Linked DNA regions of Cohaesibacter gelatinilyticus. The protein of the gene in region 2 binds, or shares a complex with, the protein of the main gene of each other region. Links are inferred from orthologs where the notes say so. Each region holds a gene or a part of one and is shown on either strand. Other genes may lie near its edges.

Region 1 (3,388 bases), on a different replicon or contig from region 2:
CCTGTGCCGAGATCCAGAATGCGTTCAGGTTGAATTTGCTTCAGCTCTTCACTCAAGACCTTCAGGCAGCCTGCTGTGGTGCCATGGTGGCCAGTGCCGAATGCTTGACCAGCATTGATCTGTACAGGAATGCGGCCTTTGGTGTTCATGCCAACATCATGGGAGCCATGAATAACAAAACGGCCTGCTTCAACTGGCACCAGGCCTTCCAGGCTTTTGCTTACCCAATCTTCGTCTGGCAGAGTTACCTTTTCCAATGGTAGCGAGATGTCCTGAGTCTTCAGATTGTCCAGTGCTCGGGAAAGGGCTTCGTCGGCAATTTCCTCAGCTGGATAGAGGGACAAGGCCCAGACTTTGGCGTCTTCATCAATCTCGAAATTGGAAATGGCAAAGCCGTCTTCTTCGAACAGGACTTCAAGATGCCGGGCGGCATTCTGGACCTGATCGGCAGGGCCTTCGGCATAGAGATAGTGGGACATGTGTCAGTCTTTCGCTTGACGTATAACGCTATGGCAACTCGATGCCAATTTTGTGCTTCGATAGCGGCTCTTGGAGGTAAAGGCAAGATCACAAGATGTTCCGCTGGCGTTTCCGCCAATCAATGACGTTCCACAAAGCTGTCAATCACCCGCTTAGTGCCGGTAGAAAACTCGACTGTCAACTTGTTACCTTCGATGGATTTGACATTCCCGTAGCCGAATTTCTGATGGAAAACACGCTCACCTACTGAATAGAGAGATGGTGTATCTGAGGTGCCTTTGGCGATCAGTTCGCCATCAATCACCTTGCCACTGGAAGCAGGTCCGCCTCCATAGCGTTGCTTGGGCTTGCCGGTTTTCTTGGCCTTGTTGTTTTGAGCGCGTTTCCAGCCCGGAGTATCGTAATTGTTCTCGAACGGATCGGAGCTATCAAAGCGGCTTTTGCCATAGATGGAGCCACCGACACCGGAATTGCCATAGCCGCCATAAGTGGATTGGCTCTCCACAACGTCCACATGAGCGGGAGGCAGTTCGTCCAGAAAACGCGATGGGACGGAACTCTGCCAAAGACCATGAATGCGGCGATTGGAAGCCACATAAATCTTGGCACGTTTCTTGGCACGGGTGATGCCCACATAAGCAAGACGGCGTTCTTCTTCCAAACCGCGTGTGCCGGATTCATCCAAAGCACGTTGATGAGGGAAAAGACCTTCTTCCCAACCTGGCAGGAAAACGGTGTCAAATTCCAATCCCTTGGCTGAGTGCAATGTCATGATGGAGACTGCTTCATTACTTTGGGCAGAATCACGATCCATGACCAGCGCAATATGTTCCAGGAAGCTTGGAAGGCTGTCGAACTCTTCCATGGAGCGGATGAGTTCCTTCAAGTTGTCGAGGCGGCCAGGGGCATCAGCGCTTTTGTCCTTCTGCCACATCTCGGTATAACCGGACTCATCCAAAATCATTTCAGCCAGTTCGGTATGCTTCATGGAAGCGAGCATGGTGCGCCAATGGGTAAACTGGCCGAGCACGCCCTTCAGCGAATTGCGCGGACGCGGTTTGAGTTCTTCTGTCTGAACCAGATCAGTTGCAGCTTCGGTAAGAGGCAAACCATGGCTTCGGGCGTGATCGTGAACTTGTTTGAGTGTTGCATCACCCAGGCCGCGGCGCGGGGTGTTGACGATACGCTCAAAGGCCAGATCATCGGCAGGTTGTACCACGCAACGGAAATAGGCGAGGGCATCACGGATCTCGGCGCGTTCATAGAAGCGCGGGCCGCCAATGACGCGATAGTTCAGCCCCATGGTGATGAAGCGATCTTCGAACTCGCGCATCTGGAATGACGCACGGACGAGAATGGCAATTTCGTTCAGATCATGTTTGGCACGCTGGAGATCTTCGATTTGCTCACCGATGGTGCGGGCTTCTTCCTCGCTGTCCCAAGCTGATGTGACTGTTACCTTCTCCGCGTCGTCATCTTCGATTTGGGGATGAAGCGTTTTACCGAGACGGCCTTCATTATAAGTGATCAAATGAGAGGCTGCGGCAAGAATATGGACCGTGGAGCGATAATTGCGTTCAAGTCGAATGACCTTGGCGCCGGGAAAATCTTCCTCGAACCGCAGAATGTTATCGACTTCTGCGCCACGCCAACCATAGATGGATTGGTCGTCGTCACCAACGCAGCAGATATTATTGCCGCCTTGGGCCAGCAGGCGCAGCCAGAGATATTGCGCGATATTGGTGTCTTGATACTCGTCCACCAGAATATAGCGAAAGCGCTTGTGATAATCGGCCAATATGTCCGGGTTTTCGCGGAAGAGCCGCAAGCATTCCAGAAGCAGATCTCCAAAATCACAGGCATTGAGAACTTTCAGGCGGGCCTGATATTCCGTATAGAGTTTGACGCCATGGCCTTGGGCAAAATAATAGCCTTCGTCTTGTGGGACTTGTTGTGGCGTCAGGCCGCGGTTCTTCCAGCCATCAATCAGAGTGTTCAGTTGGCGCGCAGGCCAGCGCTTTTCGTCCAGGCCTTGGGCTTGGATAAGCTGCTTCATCAGGCGAAGTTGGTCGTCAGTATCAAGGATGGTGAAATTGGATTTCAGATCCACCAACTCCGCATGTCGACGCAGGATCTTCACGCCAATCGAGTGGAAGGTGCCCAGCCATTGCATGCCCTCGACATTGCCGCCGATGAGATTGCCGATGCGGTCCTTCATTTCGCGGGCGGCCTTGTTGGTGAAGGTCACTGCGAGGATCTGCCAAGGCATGGCGCTGCGGGTTGCCAGAATATGACCGATGCGGGTGGTAAGAACACGGGTCTTGCCTGTACCTGCGCCAGCCAGCACCAGAAGTGGCCCATCGATGCTTTCTACCGCATCCCGTTGTTCCGGGTTCAGGCCATCCATATAGGGTACGGGCCGCATCTTTTGCAATTGTGCTCGAATGCTTTGATGATCAGGCTCACCGTCTGACGGAGTAGGGGGTGTCGGTGGTGAAGCAAACAAGTCAGACATGGAGTGAGTGGGTCCTACTGGATCGGTTTATGCATGGCATTGAAGGGCATAAGCCCTTATAAACCAGATTTCGAATCTGGATCTAGAACATTATAGCAACATAATGGCTTTGTCAGGACTTTCTAAGCCTTTTTTAAAGGGGGCGATAGAAGTCAAATGCCATTGGTGGGCATTCCAGTCTTAGCGGTGTTCTTGCGCATGGGTGTCGATCAACAGGTCGTTGAAATAGCGAAGGGCATCAACTTGCTTTGCCCAACCAAGTATTTTGGTTGGATCATCAGGATCTGCGACGGGGATTGGTTCGCCACCACAGGCGTCAAAGGCCTTCAAAGCTGTTTCCAGATTATCCATCAACCGTAATGTGTCTGAATCTTCCGGAAGTAGATGGTCTTC
Region 2 (3,523 bases):
GGAATTGCTGCCACAATTCCAAAAATTCATTAAATCCAAAAAACTCGCCGAGCAAAATAACTGAAAAGAAAAGGCTGCTTCCAACCAGAAGGTTTAAGAAGCAGCCTCAGTTGTCGGAATGGCAACGGAGAACCGCTTTGTCACCACTCCAGAGAGTTCCAAAATGTCGGCATCAAATATCAGCAATCAGATCCAATCTTCATCTGTACTGATATTTTATATATTTCGAATATACATAATAAAAAGATCTTTTGCAAATGTCTTCAATAGTCTTAGCTGGCATCTCCGTTCCGACAGCCAGACGAGACATAAATTTCCCCATTCCTATGGAATGGCTCTTCTTATTCCCTCTTTGTTCCCTTATATTGACCGAGGTTCGCCCATCTGATGGGCAATTCTGTTTCATGCTCGCTTGATCCAATAACCCACGAGCAAAGGGGCTTTCATGGCATCGAAAAAAGACAGCAATTCTGGGAAAACAACAAAACCAGACGGCATGGGAGAAGCCCCACAAGCCGCATTTGAAGGCGTGCCTCTGTCCGATTCCATTTCCAGCTGGGCTGACGAGATAGCCCAAAGCGTAGAAACAAAAACAACGCCCCCCGCCAAACCAAAGCGCACCCGCAAAGCCAAGCCAGATGATAAGGATGTCACCGCCCGCCAAAAGGCTGCTGGCGGTCAGAATCCTGTTGCCGGTCTTGATATCTCGTTGGAAAAAGCTGAAGAGCTGGAACGTGTCACCAAGGAACGCAAAAAGGCTCAGAAGAAAAAGAAAAGCTCTGATCGCTCGGGGGTCACGGAAACCGTCACCGCTCTGGAGAAGCTGATCGAGCATGGCCGTCCGGAATTCATGGATGCCGAACCATGGCGCCCTCATCGCCCGGACAGACCGGAAAAATCCGAAGGCGGTGTGTCCTTTGATCTGGTTACCGAATTCGAGCCTTCTGGCGATCAACCCACCGCCATTGCCGATCTGGTAGAAGGTGTAAAGGATGGTGAAGCCACACAGGTTCTGCTTGGGGTGACTGGGTCTGGTAAAACCTTCACCATGGCGCAGATCATCGCCAAGACCCAGCGCCCGGCGTTAATTTTGGCACCAAACAAGACACTGGCAGCACAGCTCTATGGCGAGTTCAAAAGCTTCTTCCCGAACAATGCGGTAGAGTATTTTGTCTCCTACTATGACTATTACCAGCCAGAAGCCTATGTGCCGCGCACCGATACCTTCATCGAGAAGGACAGCAGCGTCAACGAACAGATTGACCGCATGCGCCACTCCGCCACCCGTGCAGTACTGGAACGCGATGACGTAATCATCGTCGCATCGGTTTCGTGCATCTATGGTATCGGCTCGGTTGAGACCTATACCGAGATGAGCTTCAAGATTGAGGTTGGTGACCAGATTGATCAGCGCCAATTGATGGCTGATCTGGTCGCGCTTCAATATCGACGCAATGATCAAGCTTTCCAGCGCGGCAACTTCCGTGTTCGCGGTGACATCATCGAGATCTTCCCAGCCCACTATGAGGACCGCGCCTGGCGCGTCTCCATGTTTGGCGACGAAATCGAAGAAATCATGGAGTTTGACCCTCTCACCGGCAAAAAGGCCGGGGAGCTCGAATTCGTCAAGCTCTATGCGAACTCACACTATGTAACCCCACGCCCAACGCTCAATCAGGCGATTAAAAGCATCAAGAAGGAGATGGCTGAACGCATCGAAGAACTTAACGCCCATGGCCGTCTACTGGAAGCCCAGAGACTCGAGCAGCGTTGCCGCTTCGATCTGGAAATGATGGAAGCAACCGGTGCATGTGCTGGCATTGAGAACTATTCCCGTTATCTCACCGGACGTCTTCCAGGTGAACCACCTCCCACTTTGTTTGAATATCTGCCCGACAATGCTCTGATCTTCATCGATGAGAGCCATGTCACCATAGGCCAGCTCGGCGCCATGTATCGGGGTGACTTCAGACGAAAAGCAACCTTGGCCGAATACGGCTTCCGCCTTCCAAGCTGCATGGACAATCGTCCTTTGCGCTTTGAGGAATGGGATGCCATGCGCCCGCAAACCGTCGCCGTTTCCGCCACCCCGGGAAAATGGGAGATGGAAGAGACAGGCGGCGTCTTTGCCGAACAGGTCATTCGTCCAACTGGCTTGATTGACCCAGTCATTGAGATCCGCCCTGCCACCACGCAAGTGGATGATCTACTGGGTGAAGTGAAAGAAAAGGCCGCTGCTGGTTTCCGAACGTTAGTCACAACTCTGACCAAGCGCATGGCAGAAGACCTGACTGAATACCTGCATGAGCAAGGCGTCCGCGTGCGCTATATGCACTCCGATGTCGATACGCTGGAGCGGATCGAAATCATACGCGACCTGCGCCTTGGTGCCTTTGATGTTCTCATCGGCATCAACCTGCTACGCGAGGGTCTGGATATTCCCGAATGTGGTCTTGTCGCCATTCTCGATGCAGACAAGGAAGGGTTCCTACGCTCGGAAACTTCCCTCATTCAGACCATTGGTCGTGCAGCCCGTAACGCAGACGGCAAGGTCATTCTTTATGCCGACCGCATGACTGGCTCCATGGAGCGCGCCATTGGCGAAACCAATCGCCGTCGTGAAAAGCAGACAGCCTATAACGAAGAACACGGAATCACGCCGCAAACAGTGAAGAAAAATATCGGCGATATTCTTGGCTCGGTCTATGAGGGCGATCATGTCACCGTTGACAAAGGCATGGCAGAAGAAGGCCCGGCCTCCATTGGCCATAACCTGGAAGCCCATATCGAGGACTTGGAAAATCGGATGAAAGAGGCCGCTGGTAATCTGGAATTCGAAGAGGCGGCCCGTTTGCGCGACGAGGTCAAGCGCCTGCGCGAAACCGAACTTGCCATTGCCGATGATCCCCTTGCTCGCCAATCTTCCATTGAAAATCAGGCAGGTAGCTACAAGGGCGACAAAAAATACGGCAAGTCGGCCAACCTGCCCAAAGGCACCCGCATCCAGGAGCCTGATCTGGATGATATGGGTCCTGGTACCGACCGCACTATACCCAAAGGTGGGCGCTCCTATCCAAAACCCAAGAGACGAAAAACATAAAATACAACTATAGATTGTTATTTTATGTCATTTAAGTGACTGAAAAATAACAAAATAAAAGCTTTGCAATTTAAAACAATAACTTGCTTTCTAAGCAGAAAGCCGTATATGGTCGATCTCGGGATCATAAGATCATAGTGCGAGTAGACCAGTGCAAACATCTGAGCTGTTGCATCAGGTGCCATTGTTCAATGGCCTTGATGAGCAGATAATTGACCATTTCTGCGCTCATACAAATCAACGACAGATCAAGAAGGGCACAATGATTTGTGCTCCGGATGATGTCGCGCACAATTTCTACATCGTACAATCAGGTTGGGTAAAGCTTTTCCGTGATACACAGGACGGTCAGGAAGCCGTGCTGGATATCCTCAGTACCTTTGGAATGTTTGGCGAAAACAGCCTCTTTGGCAAGAGCGACTA

What was found.
Region 1: the proteins of uvrB (region 2) and CRO57_RS09510 are in contact, whole or in part, in a crystal structure (PDB 7EGT), measured with the Thermus thermophilus proteins. The link is inferred for Cohaesibacter gelatinilyticus from one-to-one orthologs. Residues at the interface, in WP_096411307.1 of Thermus thermophilus: Glu23, Leu25, Arg26, Asp27, Gly28, Glu29, Arg30, Phe31, Arg55, Glu326, Asp327, Phe328, Glu379, Ser382, Gln383, His398, Gly400, Arg401; in WP_096412145.1 of Thermus thermophilus: His654, Arg656, Phe657, Gln666, Asp668, Glu669, Lys680, Arg681, Leu682, Ser683, Lys685, Tyr686, Ala687.

The regions. Positions count from the first base shown.
Region 1 is NZ_OBEL01000001.1:2,089,176-2,092,563, reverse strand. What follows is about bases 298-3,360. They hold CRO57_RS09510 (ATP-dependent helicase), read right to left. Parts: upstream 2,996-3,360; coding sequence 599-2,995; downstream 298-598. Other genes in these bases: CRO57_RS09505 (chloride channel protein), read right to left, coding at 3,176-3,360; CRO57_RS09515 (50S ribosomal protein L11 methyltransferase), read right to left, coding at 298-479. Also shown: more of CRO57_RS09515, read right to left, coding at 1-297; more of CRO57_RS09505, read right to left, coding at 3,361-3,388. UniProt on the Escherichia coli protein: A helicase with DNA-dependent ATPase activity. Unwinds DNA duplexes with 3'-5' polarity. Translocates on single-stranded DNA with 3'-5' polarity. Initiates unwinding more efficiently from a nicked substrate than double-stranded DNA.
Region 2 is NZ_OBEL01000006.1:37,478-41,000, forward strand. What follows is about bases 103-3,300. They hold uvrB (excinuclease ABC subunit UvrB), read left to right. Parts: upstream 103-445; coding sequence 446-3,100; downstream 3,101-3,300. Other genes in these bases: CRO57_RS19665 (Crp/Fnr family transcriptional regulator), read left to right, coding at 3,252-3,300. Outside these bases: CRO57_RS19655 (DMT family transporter), read left to right, coding at 1-64; more of CRO57_RS19665, read left to right, coding at 3,301-3,523. UniProt on the Escherichia coli protein: The UvrABC repair system catalyzes the recognition and processing of DNA lesions. A damage recognition complex composed of 2 UvrA and 2 UvrB subunits scans DNA for abnormalities.